Regions from separate parts of the Winslowiella toletana genome, predicted to be linked through region 1. Evidence: predicted binding sites of a transcription regulator. Region 1 holds the regulator's gene; each other region holds the start of a gene.
The links. The regulator sigma-54, encoded in region 1, starts transcription at its own class of promoters, with help from an activator protein. The targets are predictions, from matches to a motif close to GTTGGCACANNTTTCGCTNT.
Positions count from the first base shown of each region.

Region 2: a site for sigma-54 is predicted at 2,304-2,323, ahead of glnK (P-II family nitrogen regulator). Genes of this name have one in related genera too.
Region 3: a site for sigma-54 is predicted at 4,447-4,466, ahead of glnA (glutamate--ammonia ligase). Genes of this name have one in related genera too.

Region 1 is NZ_CP134152.1:526,375-532,520, forward strand. It holds gene elbB (isoprenoid biosynthesis glyoxalase ElbB) at 1-529, shown strand, start outside; gene mtgA (monofunctional biosynthetic peptidoglycan transglycosylase) at 526-1,251, shown strand; gene npr (PTS phosphocarrier protein NPr) at 1,314-1,586, opposite strand; gene rapZ (RNase adapter RapZ) at 1,583-2,437, opposite strand; gene ptsN (PTS IIA-like nitrogen regulatory protein PtsN) at 2,489-2,962, opposite strand; gene hpf (ribosome hibernation promoting factor) at 3,157-3,444, opposite strand; gene rpoN (RNA polymerase factor sigma-54) at 3,468-4,907, opposite strand; gene lptB (LPS export ABC transporter ATP-binding protein) at 4,956-5,681, opposite strand; gene lptA (lipopolysaccharide ABC transporter substrate-binding protein LptA) at 5,688-6,146, opposite strand, start outside.
Region 2 is NZ_CP134152.1:1,231,104-1,237,249, forward strand. It holds gene RIN69_RS05680 (SmdA family multidrug ABC transporter permease/ATP-binding protein) at 1-347, shown strand, start outside; gene RIN69_RS05685 (SmdB family multidrug efflux ABC transporter permease/ATP-binding protein) at 340-2,109, shown strand; gene glnK (P-II family nitrogen regulator) at 2,377-2,715, shown strand; gene amtB (ammonium transporter AmtB) at 2,750-4,036, shown strand; gene tesB (acyl-CoA thioesterase II) at 4,136-4,996, opposite strand; gene RIN69_RS05705 (YbaY family lipoprotein) at 5,220-5,777, shown strand; gene RIN69_RS05710 (MGMT family protein) at 5,854-6,146, opposite strand, start outside.
Region 3 is NZ_CP134152.1:4,843,398-4,849,543, reverse strand. It holds gene hemN (oxygen-independent coproporphyrinogen III oxidase) at 1-250, shown strand, start outside; gene glnG (nitrogen regulation protein NR(I)) at 284-1,693, opposite strand; gene glnL (nitrogen regulation protein NR(II)) at 1,701-2,750, opposite strand; gene glnA (glutamate--ammonia ligase) at 2,891-4,300, opposite strand; gene typA (ribosome-dependent GTPase TypA) at 4,735-6,146, shown strand, end outside.

The DNA of each region.
Region 1 (6,146 bases):
TAAACCGCAACTTCATGTAATTAATCATATTACTGGCGAGGAAATGCCGGAGTCACGTAACGTTTTAGTGGAATCTGCCCGAATTGTCAGAGGCAAAGTTTTACCTATTGATCAAGCTGATTCTTCGCAACTTGATGCACTGATCTTACCAGGTGGTTTCGGTGCGGCAAAGAACTTAAGCAGCTTTGCTCTCGCCGGTGCGGACTGCGTCATTGAGCCAAATTTGCAAAAGCTTACGCAGGAAATTCATAAGCAAAGCAAACCAATTGGCTGCATCTGTATCGCCCCGGCGATCCTGCCTTTGCTGATTGACGCACCGATTCGCCTCACCATTGGAACCGATTCCAATTACGCGGAAGTGATTGAAGCAATGGGAGGAATTCACGTTCCTTGCCCGGTCGATGACATTGTTGTTGATGAAGAACATAAAATTATTACTACTCCGGCATATATGTTGGCCAGCTCAATGGATGAAGCCGCCAGAGGAATCGATAAGCTGGTCAAACGCGTGGTGGAAATGATTGCATGAAAAAGCGTCGGGGAAAGTTGCTACAACGGCTGAAGATTTGGCTGCTACGCGCGGTGCTGGCAGTGGCCGCGGTGTGGGTTGCAGGCATTCTGCTGTTTGCTTTTCTGCCGGTTCCTTTCTCAGCGGTGATGGTTGAGCGGCAGCTGGGAGCCTGGTTGCAGGGCGATTTTACTTATGTTGCCCATTCCGACTGGGTGGGGATGGATGAAATTTCGCCGTGGATGCCGCTGGCAGTGATGGCGGCGGAAGATCAAAAATTCCCGACCCACTGGGGATTCGATATGAATGCGATTGCCTCGGCGCTTGATCATAATGAGCGTTCGGGTCGGGTTCGGGGCGCATCAACCCTGAGCCAGCAAACTGCGAAAAACATGTTTCTCTGGGACGGACGTAGTTGGCTGCGTAAAGGGCTGGAGGCCGGGCTGACGCTGGGAATTGAGGTGGTCTGGACCAAGCGCCGCATTCTGACGGTGTACCTTAACGTAGCGGAGTTTGGTGAGGGAATTTTCGGTGTCGAAGCCGCCGCGCAGCGCTATTTTCATAAACCGGCCAGCGCCCTGACGCAGTCAGAAGCAGCGTTGCTGGCGGCAGTACTGCCCAGCCCACTGCGTTTTAAGGCAGATGCGCCTTCAGGTTATGTACGGCAACGTCAGCAGTGGATAATGCGCCAGATGCGGCAGCTGGGCGGAGAAGGCTTCCTGCGCGAGCATAAACTGGATTGAGGATGAGGGTTCATTCTTGATAAGGGCGGCAAGAATGGAACGCCGCCCTTTAGGTTTCGTGGTTAATCCTCGTCGAAACCGGCATTAAACAGGTCGATTACCGCCGATAATGCCTGTTCTTCCTCTGGCCCGCTGGCTTCAATTTCAATATGGCCGCCTTTAGCAGAATCCAGCATCAGCAGCGCAATCACGCTGCTGGCTTCGGCTTCAGTCCCGGCTTCATTACGCAGCAACACCTCAGCATCAAAACTCTGCACCAGCTCAAACAGCTTCATCGCCGGTCGCGCATGCATGCCAAGTTTGTTCTGAATTTCTACGGTCTGCTTGACGGTCATGATTTACGTTTTTCCAGCGTACGGTGACGCGATTGTACGTTTTTACCGCGTGAGCGGAAATAATCGGCCAGCTGTTCAGCAATATACACCGAGCGGTGCTTACCACCGGTACAACCGATTGCCACCGTCAGATAGCTGCGGTTATTGGTTTCCAGCATCGGCAACCATAACTCAAGGTAGCTGCGGGTCTGATAGATAAAGTTATGAACTTCAGTATGGCGATCGAGGAAGGCCGCTACCGGACGATCCAGACCGGTCATCGGACGCAGTTTCGGATCCCAGTGCGGGTTCGGCAGAAAGCGTACGTCGAAGACATAATCGGCATCGATCGGAATACCGTGTTTAAAGCCAAAGGATTCAAACACCATTGTCAGTTCACGCTCGCGTTTACCCAACAAGCGGGTGCGCAGCATCTCCGCCAGTTCGTGCACCGACATTTCAGAGGTGTCGATTATCAGGTCAGCACGTGAACGCAGCGGCTCCAGCAGGTCACTCTCTTCATCGATGGCGCTCTCCAGCGACAGGTTCTTGTTGGAGAGTGGATGAAGGCGTCGCGTGTCGCTGTAGCGGCGAATAAGCGTATTACGATCGGCGTCAAGAAACAGCAGCTGCGGCGAGAAGCTTGCCGGCAGGCTGGTCAACGCTTTCTCAAAAATCTCAGGCGACTCTGGCATGTTGCGCACGTCAATGCTGACCGCCGCAGACATGTTGCGATCGGCCAGTGAGTTCGCTAATTCAGGTAATAACACCACCGGCAGGTTGTCAACACAGTAAAAACCCATGTCCTCCAGCGCGCGTAATGCAACAGATTTGCCTGAACCAGAACGACCGCTGACGATCATCAGCACCATTAAATATTCTCCCGATTTATACGACCGAACAGCCGTGCCAAAGTCTGGTAGTTATTCCTGACTCTCAGTAATGATTTCGTAAAGCTCTTCATCGCTCTGCGCTGAACGCAAACGGCGACAGATGGTTTTATCCGCCAGTCGTTTTGCCACCAGAGAGAGCGTGTGCAAATGTGTTTTGCACTGGTCGGCTGGAACAAGCAGGGCGAACAGCAGATCCACTGGCTGATTATCAATGGCATCAAAAGCGATAGGCTGGTCAAGACGGACAAACACGCCAACGGCGCGCAATGTATCCTCTTCCAGTTTACCGTGCGGAATGGCGATACCGTTTCCGATACCGGTACTGCCCATCCGCTCACGGGTCAGAATCGCTTCGAAGATAGTCTGGTGCGGAAGATTAAGCTGCTTCGCTGCTAATTCGCTGATAATTTCCAGCGCCCGCTTTTTGCTCTGGCAGTGTACGCCGCTTCGGGTACAGTCAACGCTGAGTACAGAGCTTAATTCCAGTGTTAGATCATTGTTCATCATAGTTTCACTTACGTGTTCACTTATGCTGGCTCATCGGTTTACTTTACTCGCCCTTCGGTGAGAAAAGCAGCAAATATTGACAGCAAACTGCGGTATCAGCTGCGGGCCGCTGGCACAGAGCAGATGCTGTGCTATATCAAACGGGGCGAATAAATTCGCCCCCGGCCTGCTCCCGATGACGCAGGGTGAATTTAGTGTTGTTTTAACTTGTCTTTATGTTTAGTTAACTGGCGCGCGAGTTTATCAATTAACCCATCAATCGCCGCGTACATATCCACCGCTTCCGAGGTTGCGTGCAACTCGCCTCCGTTCACATGCAGCGTTGCGTCAGCCACCTGAGTGACTTTCTCCACTTTCAGAACAATATAAACCTGATTTATCTGGCTGAAATACTGTTCCAGTTTGGCAAATTTGCTGTTAACGAAATCACGTAATGGATCAGTAATTTCAACATGTTGCCCTGTGATATTTAGCTGCATAGTGTCTTCCTTCTCAGTTCAGATCAAACCAGCTGTTTACGCTGGTTCGATGGCGGGATGGATAAAGACTCTCGGTACTTTGCCACAGTTCGACGCGCTACCATGATGCCTTGATCTGATAGCATAGTCGTTAACTTACTGTCGCTCAGCGGTTTGGCGGGATTTTCCGCCGAGATAAGTTTCTTCACCAGCGCGCGAATAGCGGTGGAGGAGGCTTCGCCGCCACCTTCAGTATTGACGTGGCTGGAAAAGAAATACTTAAGCTCAAAAATTCCACGCGGGCTGTGCAGATACTTTTGCGTTGTCACGCGGGAAATGGTTGATTCGTGCATATCGACGGCAGAGGCGATATCTGCCAGTACCATCGGCCGCATAAATTCTTCGCCCTGCTCGAAAAAAGCCTGCTGCTGCTCAACGATACAGCGTGTCACTTTCAATAGCGTGTCATTGCGGCTTTCCAGGCTTTTAATCAGCCACTTCGCTTCCTGCAGGTTACTGCGGATAAACTGGTTGTCGCTGTCGTTACGGGTGCTGCCGCCCAGTGAGGCATAGTGCTGATTGATTTTAAGCCGCGGGACGCTTTCCGCATTCAGCTCGACGGCCCAGCGGCTGCCAATTTTGCGCACCAACACGTCGGGAATCACATATTCAGGTTCACTGGTGTTGATCGACTGACCGGGGCGAGGATCGAGTGACTGGATCAGTAACATCGCGCCTTTCAGCACCTCTTCCTTCAGGCGGGTAACGCGCATCAGGCTGCGGAAATCATGGTTAGCCAGCAGATCAAGATGCTCACTGACGATCAACCGTGCCTCTTTCAGCCACGGGGTTTCCGCCTGATACTGTGAGAGTTGCACCAGTAAACAATCGCGCAGATCGCGGGCACCGACGCCGATCGGATCAAAGCGCTGAATGCGTTTCAGCACCGCTTCCACTTCGTCCATCGCCAGATCGTCGTTACCCATACTGTCATGGATATCTGCTAAAGGAACCGTGAGGTAACCCATGTCGTCAATGGCATCGACGATCGAGGTGGCGATAGCGCGGTCAGTATCGGTAAAAGGCGTCAGTTCGACTTGCCACATCAGGTAGTCTTGCAGAGACTGGGTGGTTTCGCCCTGATAAACCGGCAGTTCATCATCATGATAATCAGTACCGGTGCCGGAAGGGGTGCCGGCAGTGTAAATTTCATCCCAGGTTGCATCCAGCGGAAGTTCTTCCGGCATATCCTTTTGTTCAAGTGCTTCACGGGTATCAAGAGCTTCGTTCTCGTTCTCCTGATACTCGCGGGCGTCTATCTCTTCATGGATGTCGGTTTGCTCCAGCAGTGGGTTGCTTTCCAGTGCCAGTTGTATCTCCTGCTGAAGTTCAAGCGTAGAGAGTTGCAGCAAACGAATGGCCTGCTGTAATTGCGGCGTCATCGCGAGCTGTTGGCTAAACCTGAGTTGCAAACCTTGCTTCATATTCAGGATACAAATTCCCAAGAAATCATGCGTGAAACAAACACCATATCAGAGTCTGAACTCTTCACCCAAATAGACACGCTTAACTTGTTCATCGGCCAGCACTTCTTCTGGCGTACCGTGGGCAATCAAATGGCCCTGGCTGACGATATACGCCCGCTCACAGACCGCCAGTGTCTCACGCACGTTGTGGTCGGTAATCAGCACGCCGAGGCCGCTGTCGCGCAAGTGTTCGATGATTTTCTTAATATCAATTACCGAGATCGGGTCAACACCGGCGAAGGGTTCATCCAGCAGGATAAATTTCGGATTAGCAGCCAGCGCACGGGCGATCTCAACGCGACGGCGTTCACCACCGGAAAGAGACTGACCAAGACTGTCGCGCAGATGTTCAATATGGAACTCTTCCATCAGCTCTTTTGCGCGATCTTCACGCTGCTCGGTGGTCAGATCATCACGGATCTGCAGCACCGCCATCAGGTTGTCATAGACGCTGAGACGGCGGAAGATCGAAGCTTCCTGCGGCAGATAACCGATACCACGGCGCGCCCGCGCGTGCAGCGGCAGAATACTGATATCTTCATCGTCGATCACAATGCGACCGGCATCACGCGGTACAATGCCGACTACCATGTAAAACGTGGTGGTCTTACCGGCTCCGTTTGGCCCCAGCAGACCGACGATCTCGCCAGATTTAACTTCCAGACTGACATCTTCCACCACTCGACGGCCTTTGTAAGCCTTCGCCAGGTTTTCAGCGATTAAGGTTGCCATAGCGAATTAGTTTCTCTTTTTCTGATCGTTGGACTGGGTACCTTTGTCCTGCAACTGCGACGGTACCAGCACGGTGGTGACACGTTTGCCGCTGTTGCCAAAGGCCTGCATCTTCTGCTCTTTCACCAGATAGGTGATGCGATCGCCTTTCACATTGCTGTCGAGCTGCTCGAGGTAAGCATTGCCGGTCAGCTCAATGAAATCTTTCGCCAGTTCATAGCGCATTTTCTGCGCGTGGCCTCTTACTGGCTTGCCGTTATCCTGCATCTGGTAAAAGGTGGCCGGATTGCCCCAGGCATCAACCACCGTTTTACTGCTGTCGCCGCCAGGACGCGTAACCACCACCTTATCAGCGGTAATTTTAATCGAGCCCTGAGTGACGATGACATTACCGGTAAAGGTCGCCACATTGCCCTGCATATCCAGCGACTGGTTTTCCGAGTCGATATTAACGGGCTTTTCCGA
Region 2 (6,146 bases), 700 kb from region 1:
GCGGACAAAAACAGCGTATTTCTATCGCGCGCGCGCTGCTGCTTAACGCCGAAATCTTGCTGCTGGATGATGCACTGTCGGCGGTGGATGGTCGCACTGAGCATCAGATTCTGCATAATCTGCGCAGCTGGGGTGAAGGACGCACGGTGATTATCAGTGCCCATCGCCTGTCAGCTCTGACCGAGGCCAGTGAAATTCTGGTGATGCAGCACGGCGTGGTGGCGCAGCGCGGTAGCCATGAGCAGTTAACGGAACAGTCGGGCTGGTACAGCGATATGTATCGTTATCAGCAGCTGGAAGCGGCGCTTGATGAAGATGAGAATGAGAAGGGCGTGCCACATGAATAGTTTGCCGCAGATTTGGCCTACCTTAAAGCGCCTGCTCTCCTACGGTAAACCCTGGCGTAAATCGCTGGGTATTGCGGTAGTGCTGTTATGGATCGCGGCGGCGGCGGAAGTGATGGGACCGATCCTGATCAGCTACTTTATCGATAATATGGTGGCGAAACACCATATGCCGCTGGGGATCGCGCTCGGACTGGTGGTCGGTTACATCTTGCTGCAGGTGCTGGCGGCCTCACTGCATTACGCTCAGTCACTGCTGTTCAGTGAGGCGGCGGTCGGTGTGGTGCAACGCCTGCGCAGTGATGTGATGGATGCGGCGCTGCGTCAGCCACTCAGCGCGTTCGATACTCAACCGGTTGGGCAAATTATTTCGCGTGTGACCAATGACACCGAAGTGGTGCGCGATCTGTATGTCACCGTGGTGGCGACGGTACTGCGTGCCGCGGCGCTGATTGGTGCCATGCTGGTGGCGATGTTCAGCCTTGACTGGCGCATGGCGCTGGTGGCAATCACGATTTTCCCGGCGGTAATCACCGTAATGCTGATTTATCAGCGCTACAGCACGCCAATCGTGCGTCGGGTACGCAGCTATCTGGCGGATATTAACAACGGCTTTAATGAAGTAATTAACGGTATGAGCGTTATTCAGCAGTTTCGCCAGCAGGCTCGCTTTGGCGAGCGCATGGGCGAAGCCAGCCGTTCACACTATCTGGCGCGGATGCAAACGCTGCGGCTTGATGGCTTTTTACTGCGTCCGTTACTCAGCCTGTTCTCGGCTCTGATACTGTGCGGCCTGATGATGCTGTTTGGCTTCTCTTCGGTCGGCAGTATTGAGGTTGGCGTGCTGTATGCCTTTATTAACTACCTTGGACGACTCAACGAGCCGCTGATTGAGCTGACCACGCAACAATCAATGTTGCAGCAAGCGGTGGTCGCCGGCGAGCGTATTTTTGAACTGATGGATGCGCCGCGCCAGCAATACGGTCACGACCGGCGGCCGCTGACCAGCGGCCGCATTGAGGTTGACCAGCTCAGCTTTGCCTATCGCGACGATCGTAATGTACTCAGTGACATTAATTTGCAGGTGCCTGCGCGCGATTTTGTCGCGCTGGTCGGGCATACCGGCAGCGGCAAGAGCACGCTGGCTAATTTACTGATGGGTTATTATCCGCTGAAGCAGGGCGAAATTCGCCTCGATGGCCGCCCGTTGAGCAGCCTCAGCCACCAGACGCTACGTCAGGGCGTGGCGATGGTACAGCAGGATCCGGTGGTGCTGGCGGATACCTTTTTTGCCAATGTCACGCTGGGGCGCGATATCAGCGAGCAGCAGGTGTGGCAGGCACTTGAGACCGTACAGCTGGCCGAACTGGCGCGCGGCCTGGCCGAGGGGATCCATACCCGGCTGGGCGAGCAGGGTAATAATTTGTCAGTCGGCCAGAAACAGCTGCTGGCCATGGCGCGTGTGCTGGTGGCGGCACCGCAGATTCTGATTCTGGATGAAGCGACTGCCAATATTGATTCGGGTACTGAGCAGGCGATTCAGCGCGCGCTGCGGGCGATTCGTCAGCACACCACGCTGGTGGTGATTGCCCATCGCCTGTCCACCATTATCGAAGCCGATACCATTCTGGTGCTGCATCGCGGCCAGGCAGTCGAGCAGGGTAATCACCGCGAATTACTGGCGCAGCAGGGGCGTTACTGGCAAATGTATCAGTTGCAGCTGGCCGGCGATGAACTTAACTCGGGCATCACGGCCGAAGCCTGAGGACTGATTGCACCTTTTTTGCGCAATTTTTTCGGCATGTTTCACCTTGATGCACTTTCCTGAACAGCTGACGCACCGAAATGGTGCGTTTTGTCCTTATTGCCCGCCAGTACGCTGCGGCGCTTCCCATCCTGATGCCCGGTATTACCCGGTTGCAGACCGTCTTATTCGCTGAAATTTCCCGGTTTTTAATTTATGGCACAGCCTTTGCTTTATACATCCCGGGTTGGGTGTAACTGACATTTTCCAATAGCTGGAGGGGATCGTATGAAGCTGGTTACCGTGGTAATCAAACCGTTCAAACTGGAAGACGTGCGTGAAGCACTGTCCTCTATCGGCATTCAGGGCCTGACCGTCACCGAGGTGAAAGGTTTTGGTCGCCAGAAAGGTCATGCAGAACTCTATCGCGGTGCTGAGTACAGCGTGAACTTCCTGCCAAAAGTAAAAATTGATGTGGCTATCGCCGACGATCAGATCGATGAAGTGATCGACGTGATTAGCAAAGCCGCTTACACCGGCAAAATTGGCGACGGTAAGATCTTCGTTGCAGAACTGCAGCGTGTCATCCGTATTCGTACCGGTGAAACTGACGAAGCCGCGCTGTAATTTCGGGGTCTGAACTGTGATGGGATGGAATAAAATGAAAAAAGTACTGACGACGTTGGGTTTGGCAAGCCTGGCACTGTTACCATCGCTCGCGATGGCTGCACCTGCCGTTGCAGATAAAGCTGATAACGCCTTTATGATGATTTGCACCGCGCTGGTGCTGTTTATGTCTATACCAGGTATTGCATTGTTTTACGGCGGTCTGATTCGCGGTAAAAACGTGCTGTCGATGTTGACGCAGGTGGCGGTTACTTTTTCGCTGGTTTGCGTGCTGTGGATGCTGTATGGCTACTCGCTGGCGTTCAGCGAAGGTAATGCTTTCTTCGGTGGTTTCAGCATGGCAATGCTGAAAAATATCGAACTGACGGCCTTGTCGGGTTCCTTCTATCAGTATATTCACGTGGCGTTTCAGTGTTCATTCGCTTGTATTACCGTGGGGCTGATTGTTGGTGCCATCGCCGAGCGTATTCGCTTCTCGGCGGTACTGATCTTTGTGGTGATTTGGCTGACGCTGGCTTATTTGCCGGTGGCGCATATGGTGTGGGGCGGTGGTTTCCTGGCACAGGATGGCGCGCTGGACTTCGCCGGTGGGACAGTGGTGCACATCAATGCCGCGGTTGCCGGTCTGGTTGGCGCTTACCTGCTGGGCAAACGTGCTGGCTTCGGTAAAGAAGCTTTCAAACCACACAACCTGCCGATGGTATTTATCGGTACGGCGATTCTGTATGTTGGCTGGTTTGGTTTCAACGCCGGTTCGGCAAGCTCTGCCAACGAAATCGCCGCGCTGGCGTTCCTCAATACCGTAATGGCAACAGCGGGCGCGGTACTGGCGTGGACCTTTGGCGAGTGGATGTTCCGCGGTAAGCCTTCACTGCTGGGTGCTTGTTCAGGCGTCATTGCCGGTCTGGTCGCAATAACGCCAGCCTGCGGTTATGTCGGCGTCGGGGGTGCTCTGATTATTGGTATCGCCGGTGGTATCGCTGGCCTGTGGGGTGTCACCATCCTGAAGAAATGGCTGCGCGTTGACGATCCCTGCGATGTGTTCGGTGTGCACGGCGTTTGTGGTATTGTCGGCTGCATCCTGACCGGTGTGTTCGCCTCTACCTCACTGGGCGGCGTTGGCTACGCAGAGGGCGTGACCATGGGCCACCAGGTGCTGATTCAGTTGCTGAGTGTGGTAGTGACGATTGTCTGGACCGCAGTGGTTGCCTTTATCGGCTTCAAAATTGCCGACATGATTGTTGGCCTGCGTGTACCGGAAGAGCAGGAGCGTGAAGGTCTGGACGTTAACAGCCACGGCGAGAATGCTTACAACCACTAAGCGTAATGGCTGACTAAGAAAAGCAGTGCAATAAAAAACAGAAGAAAAAAAAGGGGCGATGTCACTGACATCGCCCCTTACTATTTGCCTCCGGCCAGCTTAACTGCGATGACGCATAACCCCTTCCTGCACCGTCGATGCCACCAGCGTGCCATCCTGAGTATAGAATTCACCGCGTACAAAGCCGCGAGCGCCTGAAGCTGAGGTGCTGACTACGTTATACAGCAGCCACTGATTCAGATCGAAAGGGCGGTGGAACCACATCGAGTGGTCGATGGTTGCCACCTGCATTCCCGACTCAAGGAACCCCTTACCATGTGGCTGTAATGCCACCGGCAAAAAGTTGAAATCCGAAGCATAACCCAGCAGATACTGATGAATACGGATATCCTCGGGCATCTGACCATTTGCGCGAAACCACACCTGACGTTCAGGCAGATCCACATGCCCTTGCAGCGGGTTGTGAAACTTCACCGGGCGAATTTCCAGTGGTTTTTCAGCAAGAAATTTTTCGCGCGCCTTTTCCGGAATAAATTCCGCCAGCTGTATGGCGATATCGGTCTCTGAGGGCAGATTTTCCGGCCCCGGAACCTGCGGCATGCTGTTTTGATGTTCGTAACCGCTTTCCGGCGACTGGAATGAAGCGGTCATATAGAAAATCGGCTGGCCATTCTGAATCGCGCTGACGCGGCGCGCGCTGAAGCTATTGCCGTCACGCAGGGTTTCGACATCGTAGATTATCGGCTTCTGGCTGTCGCCGGGGCGTAAGAAATAGCTGTGAAAAGAGTGGATCATCCGGTCGGCAGGCACCATCTGTTTAGCCGCGTACAGCGCCTGGCCGACAACCTGGCCTCCAAAGACCTGGCGCAGGCCTAAGTCCTCGCTCTGACCACGAAACAGGCCTTCTTCTAATTTTTCTAATTTGAGCAGATCTAACAGGTTTTGCAGTGCCTGGCTCATAGCAACATCCTCGAAAATGGTTCAGCAGTTAGTTTGCGAGATCCGACCAGTTACCGTCAACTGCGTTCAAAGCTAATGCGCTGTTTTTTGCATTTCACGCTGATGAAACTGCTGTCCCAGGCAAAAATCAGTAAGTTGTGCCAGAATTAACTCTGTGACGCTGTTAATAGCGTAGTTTCCGGCAGGTTTACCGGCAAACATTGATCATAAGGAGCAGAAATCAATGAAACTTTGGCATGTAATGAGTGGCGCTGCGCTGGCTGTGGCACTGGCTGGTTGTGCAGATAAAAGCAATGATATTCCTACTCCAACGCTGGGATCGCCGACGGCTGGGCAGCAGGCGGCCATAGCGCAACCAAATGTCAGCGGCTCGGTGTATATCCGCCAGCGCATTGCCTTGCCACCTGACGCGGTACTGACGGTAACGCTGTCAGACGCTTCACTGGCTGACGCGCCGTCTAAAGTGCTGGCGCAGCGTGCGGTTCGTACCGATGGCAAACAGTCGCCATTCCAGTTCGTGCTACCGTTTAATCCGGCAGATATCCAGCCTAACGCGCGTATCCTGTTAAGTGCCGCAGTGACAATTGATGGCAAATTGGCATTTATTACCGATACGGTTAAACCGGTTATTAACGGTGGTGGAACCAAAGCGGAGCTGATTATGGTGCCGGTGCCGTCAGTGGCGATGCCAACCCAAAACGGCGCGACCCGCACGGTACCGTCAACTTCACCAACGCAGGTGACGCCTTCAACTTCAGTACCGGCTCCGACAATGTACTGATAATTCTTGTGGGCAGTGAGAACATTACTGCGGTGTAGTCATTTGCAAGGGAGCCGTTTTCGGCTCCCGTCTTAACTTAAAGTTTCCAGCGGTAATCTGCCAGTGACACTTTCCCGTCGTTGCTGACTTCAACCCCTTCGGCCTCCAGCGCATCACGCTGGCGACTGAGATCGTCACCCACCAAAGATATCTCACCCTTACGATTGATAACCCGATGCCAGGGAAGTTTGCTGCCCTGCGGCAGACGGCGCAGCACGCCGCCTACTTGTCTGGCGGCACGCGGTGAGCCGGCCAGACGGGCGATTTCACCATAAGTGGTGACGCAGCCGAAGGGAATCGATGCCACTATCTGCCAGACACGTTGTTGAA
Region 3 (6,146 bases), 610 kb from region 1:
AACGCTGATTTGTCATTTTGCTCTCGATTTTGAACCGATTGAACAGGCCTGGCAGATCGATTTTGAGCACTACTTTGCGCAGGATTTAGCATTATTGCAGCCGCTGATTAACGACGGGCTGGTGGATCGCCATCAGAAGGGCCTTCAGGTCACCGCTAAAGGACGATTACTGATCAGGAATATCTGCATGTGCTTTGACAGCTATCTGCGTCAGAAGGCGCGTATGCAGCAATTTTCACGGGTAATCTGAAATATCGGGCGGCAAGACGCCGCCCGCGGCGTATTATTCCATTCCCAGCTCTTTCAACTTACGCGTCAGGGTATTCCGGCCCCAACCGAGCAATCGTGCGGCTTCCTGCTTGTGCCCCTGCGTATGGCGCAGAGCAGTGGTCAGCAGCGTTCTTTCCATTTCCGGTTGCGCTTCGGATAACAGGTTTTGATGACCGGAACGCAAGGCACGATCGGCCCACTGCGCTAACAGTGTTGCCCAGCTGTCCGGTAGCGAGTGCACCGGGCTGTCCGGCGTCGAGGTTTCAAACAGCTCCGGCGGCAAGTCCTGAATCAATACTTCCTGGCCTGCGGCCATCACCGTTAACCAGCGGCAGGTATTTTCCAGCTGGCGCACGTTACCTGACCAGTGCAGGCGGGTTAATGCGGTTTCGGTTTCCGGATGCAGAATTTTCGCTTCAACGCCTAACTCACGCGCCGCAACCTGCAGGAAGTAGCGTGCCAGACGCGGAATATCTTCACGACGTTCACGTAGCGGCGGCAGATGAACGCGGATAACATTCAGGCGGTGGAACAGATCCTCACGGAACTTACCTTCCTGCACGCGCAGCTCAAGATTCTGGTGGGTAGCGGCAATGATGCGCACATCCACTTTAACCGGCGCATAGCCGCCGACGCGGTAGAACTGACCATCAGCCAGTACGCGCAGCAGGCGGGTTTGCACGTCGAGTGGCATATCGCCAATTTCGTCGAGAAACAGCGTGCCGCCATCGGCCTGTTCAAAGCGGCCCTGGCGGATCTGATTCGCGCCGGTAAAAGCCCCTTTCTCATGGCCAAACAGTTCTGACTCAATCAAATCCTTGGGAATTGCCGCCATATTCAGCGCGATAAACGGCGATTTGGCGCGTGGGCTGTGGCGATGCAGGGCATGCGCTACCAGCTCTTTACCGGTGCCGGATTCGCCGTTAATCAGCACGCTAATCGAGGAGCGCGACAGGCGGCCAATAATACGAAACACATCCTGCATGGCTGGCGCTTCACCGATAATATCGGTAGTCGGGCCATTAACCGGCTGATTACGCGGTTGCTGTTGTTCCTGATAGTGGCTGATAGCGCGCTCAACCAGCGCGACCGCTTCGTCGATATCAAACGGTTTCGGCAGATAGTCAAATGCACCCTGTTGGTAGGCGCTGACGGCGGCATCCAGATCGGAGTGCGCGGTCATTATGATGACCGGAAGCATCGGGTGGCGCTGTTTGATCTGCTTAAGTAGCGCCAGACCATCCATGCCTGGCATGCGAATATCAGATAATAAAACGTCCGGGGTTTTGGTTGCGAGCGCATCCAGCACCTCGTTGCCGCTTTCAAACGTCGCGCAGCTTAAACCGGCTCCAGTGAGCGCACGTTCAAGCACCCAGCGGATGGAGCTATCGTCATCGACGATCCAGACTATCCCTCGTTGCATAGAAACCTCACTGGCGAATAGGCAGATAAACCGAAAATTCGGTATGACCAGGCCAACTGTTAAATTCGATTTTTCCTGAGTGCTGATCGATCAGGCTACGGGCAATGGATAATCCCAAACCGGTGCCACCCTCGCGCCCGCTGACCATCGGATAGAACAGCGTATCCTGTAGTTGTGCCGGAATGCCGGGGCCGTCATCCTGAATATCGATGCGTGCCACCAGGCGATAACGTACGCCATGCAGTGTCAGCTGAAAGGCTGTGCGCGTACGTAAAGTGATGGTTCCACCAGTTTCACCCAGCGCCTGTAGCGCGTTGCGCACCACATTCAGCAGCACCTGCTCAAGCTGATCGGGGTCATGCGCTAATTCAGGTAAACTTGGGTCGTAATCACGCACCAGCGTCACGTTGTCCGGCAATTCCATTGATACCAGGTTCACCACCCGTTCGGAAACCTGATGAATGCTTTGCGTCACATGCATTCCGGGCTGTTGCGGCCCTAACAGGCGATCAACTAAATTGCGCAGCCGATCAGCCTGCTCAATGATCACTTTGGTGTATTCGGTTAATGCCGGGTCGGGCAGGGCTTTCGCCAGTAGCTGCGCCGCACCGCGTAATCCACCCAGCGGATTTTTTATTTCATGTGCCAGACCGCGTACTAAATCACGCGCGGCAACCTGCTGAGCGTGTTGAATCTGTTCCTGACTGAGGCGGCGTTGATTATCCATCGGCGCCATCTCCAGCAGGATTAAACCTTCTGGCAGACGTTGTGCCGTCAGCGACATAATATGCGCGCGGCTGTCGACCACCAGCGTCACTTCACTGTCGGTAAACCCCTGACCCGCATCAAGGCTTTCCCGCATCACGTCGATATTCAGCGAGAAATAGCCCATTAAGTCCGGCAGCGGTGTGCCAAATAACTTTCGAGAGCTTTGCGCCAGTAGCTGCTGTGCTGCCGGATTGGCGTAATGCACCACCAGTTCGTCATCGACCAGCAAAATACTGTTAATCAGAGAGTTGAGAATCTGCCCAGCATCGGGCAGCGTGCCAGTTACCATACAGCGTTCCCCTGCACTATTTTAGTGCATTATAGTCCCGGAGCCGGTTACGCGTTAGTCCGCACGGTGAATGAGTGGAGAAAAAAGCCCATCCGAAGATGGGCTGAAAGTTTCCACGGCAACAAAAAACGTCAAACTTATTAAACGCTGTAGTACAGCTCGAACTCTACCGGATGCGGAGTCATACGAACGCGGTCCATTTCAGACTTACGCAGTTCGATGTAAGCATCGATAGTGTCGTCGGTGAATACGCCGCCACGAGTCAGGAACTCACGGTCTTCGTTCAGTGCATTCAGCGCTTCTTCCAGAGAGCCCGCTACTTTTGGAATCTCAGCTTCTTCTTCCGGCGGCAGGTCATACAGGTTCTTATCCATCGCATCGCCAGGATGGATCTTGTTGATGATGCCGTCGAGGCCAGCCATCAGCAGCGCAGAGAATGCCAGGTATGGGTTAGCCGCTGGATCCGGGAAGCGAGCTTCGATACGACGTGCTTTCGGGCTGGCAACAACTGGGATACGGATTGAAGCAGAGCGGTTACGCGCAGAGTAAGCCAGCATAACTGGAGCTTCATAACCCGGAACCAGACGCTTGTAAGAGTTGGTGGTTGGGTTCGCCAGGGCGTTAATCGCTTTAGCGTGCTTGATAACACCGCCGATGTAGTACAGAGCTATATCGGACAGGCCGCCGTATTTGTCGCCAGCGAACAGGTTGGTGCCGCCTTTGGACAGGGACATATGGCAGTGCATACCTGAACCGTTGTCACCGAACATTGGTTTTGGCATAAAGGTGGCAGTTTTGCCCCAGGCGTGAGCAATGTTGTGCACGACGTATTTGTAGATCTGAATTTCGTCAGCTTTTTTGGTCATGGTGTTGAAGCGGGTAGCCACTTCGTTCTGACCAGCGGTAGCCACTTCGTGGTGATGCGCTTCGACGACCAGGCCCATCTGCTCCATGGTCAGACACATGGCAGAACGAATGTCCTGTGCTGAATCGACTGGTGGCACCGGGAAGTAACCGCCTTTCAGACCTGGACGATGGCCTTTGTTACCGCCTTCGTATTCTTTACCGGTGTTCCACGCTGCTTCGATATCGTCGATAGCAACATGCGAGCCGGAAGTGCTGCTGCCGAAACGGATGTCGTCAAACAGGAAGAATTCTGGTTCTGGTCCAAACAGCACGGTATCTGCGATACCGGAAGAGCGCAGGAAATCTTCTGCACGCTTGGCGATTGAACGTGGGTCACGGTCATAGCCCTGCATGGTGCCTGGCTCAAGGATGTCACAACGGATGATCAGAGTTGGGTCTGCGAAGAATGGGTCCAGAACAGCAGTGCTGACATCTGGCATCAGAACCATATCTGATTCATTGATACCTTTCCATCCGCCGATGGAGGAGCCATCGAACATTTTGCCTTCTTCGAAGAAGTCAGCATTTACCTGGTGAGCTGGGATAGTGATGTGTTGTTCTTTACCTTTGGTATCGGTAAAACGCAGATCAACAAATTTCACTTCATGCTCGTTAATCATCGACAGAACGTGTTCAGCGGACATACTTAACTCTCCTGGAATTTTCATTGTTGTCGTGGTTCGAGAACTTCATCGTTCGGTACGCGTAAATTGTCGCGTACACCTGATAATAAAGATCTCAGACAAGCTATCAACCGTTGTGGAAACTGCCGTTTTCGCTTAGTCAGACTAAAGCGAAATCTATGCCAACTTTTTTATTTGGGTAAAAAGGCGCTATTATGCGCTCTCTCGTGAGACGAGAGATGCACCATGATGGATGTCGCGCACCATTTTGGTGCTTTTGAATGATTAATGGGCACTATTTTGGTGCAAATTCTCGACGGAGTGCAATCTTTGCACTGTAAATGCCTGCAAAAGCAATCCTGACAGTAATCTTTATATGAAATTTGTGATCCTGTTCAGTCCTTCGATTAATCCGTGTACAATAGCGCGCTATTTCTAATGCCTGAGGCAAAGCTGTGATCGAAAATTTGCGTAACATCGCCATTATTGCCCACGTTGACCACGGTAAAACTACCCTGGTTGATAAGTTGCTGCAGCAGTCCGGGACCTTTGATGCCCGCACCGAAGCAACCGAACGCGTAATGGACTCCAACGATTTGGAGAAAGAGCGTGGGATTACCATCCTCGCCAAAAACACCGCCATTAACTGGAAAGACTACCGCATCAACATCGTGGATACCCCAGGACACGCCGATTTCGGCGGCGAGGTTGAGCGTGTGATGTCAATGGTTGACTCAGTTCTGCTGGTTGTCGACGCAATGGATGGCCCGATGCCGCAAACTCGTTTCGTGACCAAGAAAGCTTTTGCTAATGGTCTGAAGCCAATTGTTGTTATCAACAAAGTTGACCGTCCGGGCGCACGTCCAGATTGGGTTGTCGACCAGGTATTTGACCTGTTCGTTAACCTCGACGCGACCGACGAGCAGCTGGATTTCCCAATTATTTATGCATCAGCCCTGAACGGTATTGCCGGTGTTGACCATACCGATATGGCTGATGACATGACCCCGCTGTATCAGGCTATCGTTGACCACGTTTCTCCTCCACAGGTAGAAATGGAAGCGCCATTCCAGATGCAGATTTCTCAGCTGGACTACAACAACTACGTTGGCGTTATCGGCATCGGTCGTATCAAGCGCGGTGTGGTTAAACCTAACCAGCAAGTCACTATCATTGATAGCGAAGGCAAAACCCGTAACGGTAAAGTCGGTAAAGTACTGACCCACATGGGTCTGGAGCGTATCGAAGCGACCGTTGCTGAAGCTGGCGATATCATTGCTATCACCGGTCTGGGTGAGCTGAACATCTCTGACACCATCTGCGACCCGCAGAATGTGGAAGCGCTGCCAGCCCTGAGCGTTGATGAGCCAACCGTTACCATGTTCTTCAACGTCAACACCTCGCCATTCTGTGGTAAAGAAGGTAAGTATGTGACTTCACGTCAGATCCTTGACCGTCTGAACAAAGAGCTGGTGCACAACGTGGCACTGCGCGTTGACGAAACTGAAGATGCGGATGCATTCCGTGTTTCTGGTCGTGGTGAGCTGCACCTGTCTGTACTGATCGAAAACATGCGTCGTGAAGGCTTCGAGCTGGCAGTATCGCGCCCGAAAGTTATCAACCGTGTTATCGACGGTCGCAACCAGGAACCGTTCGAGAACGTGACGCTGGACATCGAAGAACAGCACCAGGGTGCTGTGATGCAGGCGATGGGTGAGCGTAAAGGTGACGTTAAAGACATGGTGCCAGATGGCAAAGGTCGTATTCGTCTCGATTACCTGATCCCGGCACGTGGCCTGATCGGCTTCCGTACCGAATTCATGACCATGACTTCCGGTACCGGTCTGCTGTACTCCACCTTCAGCCA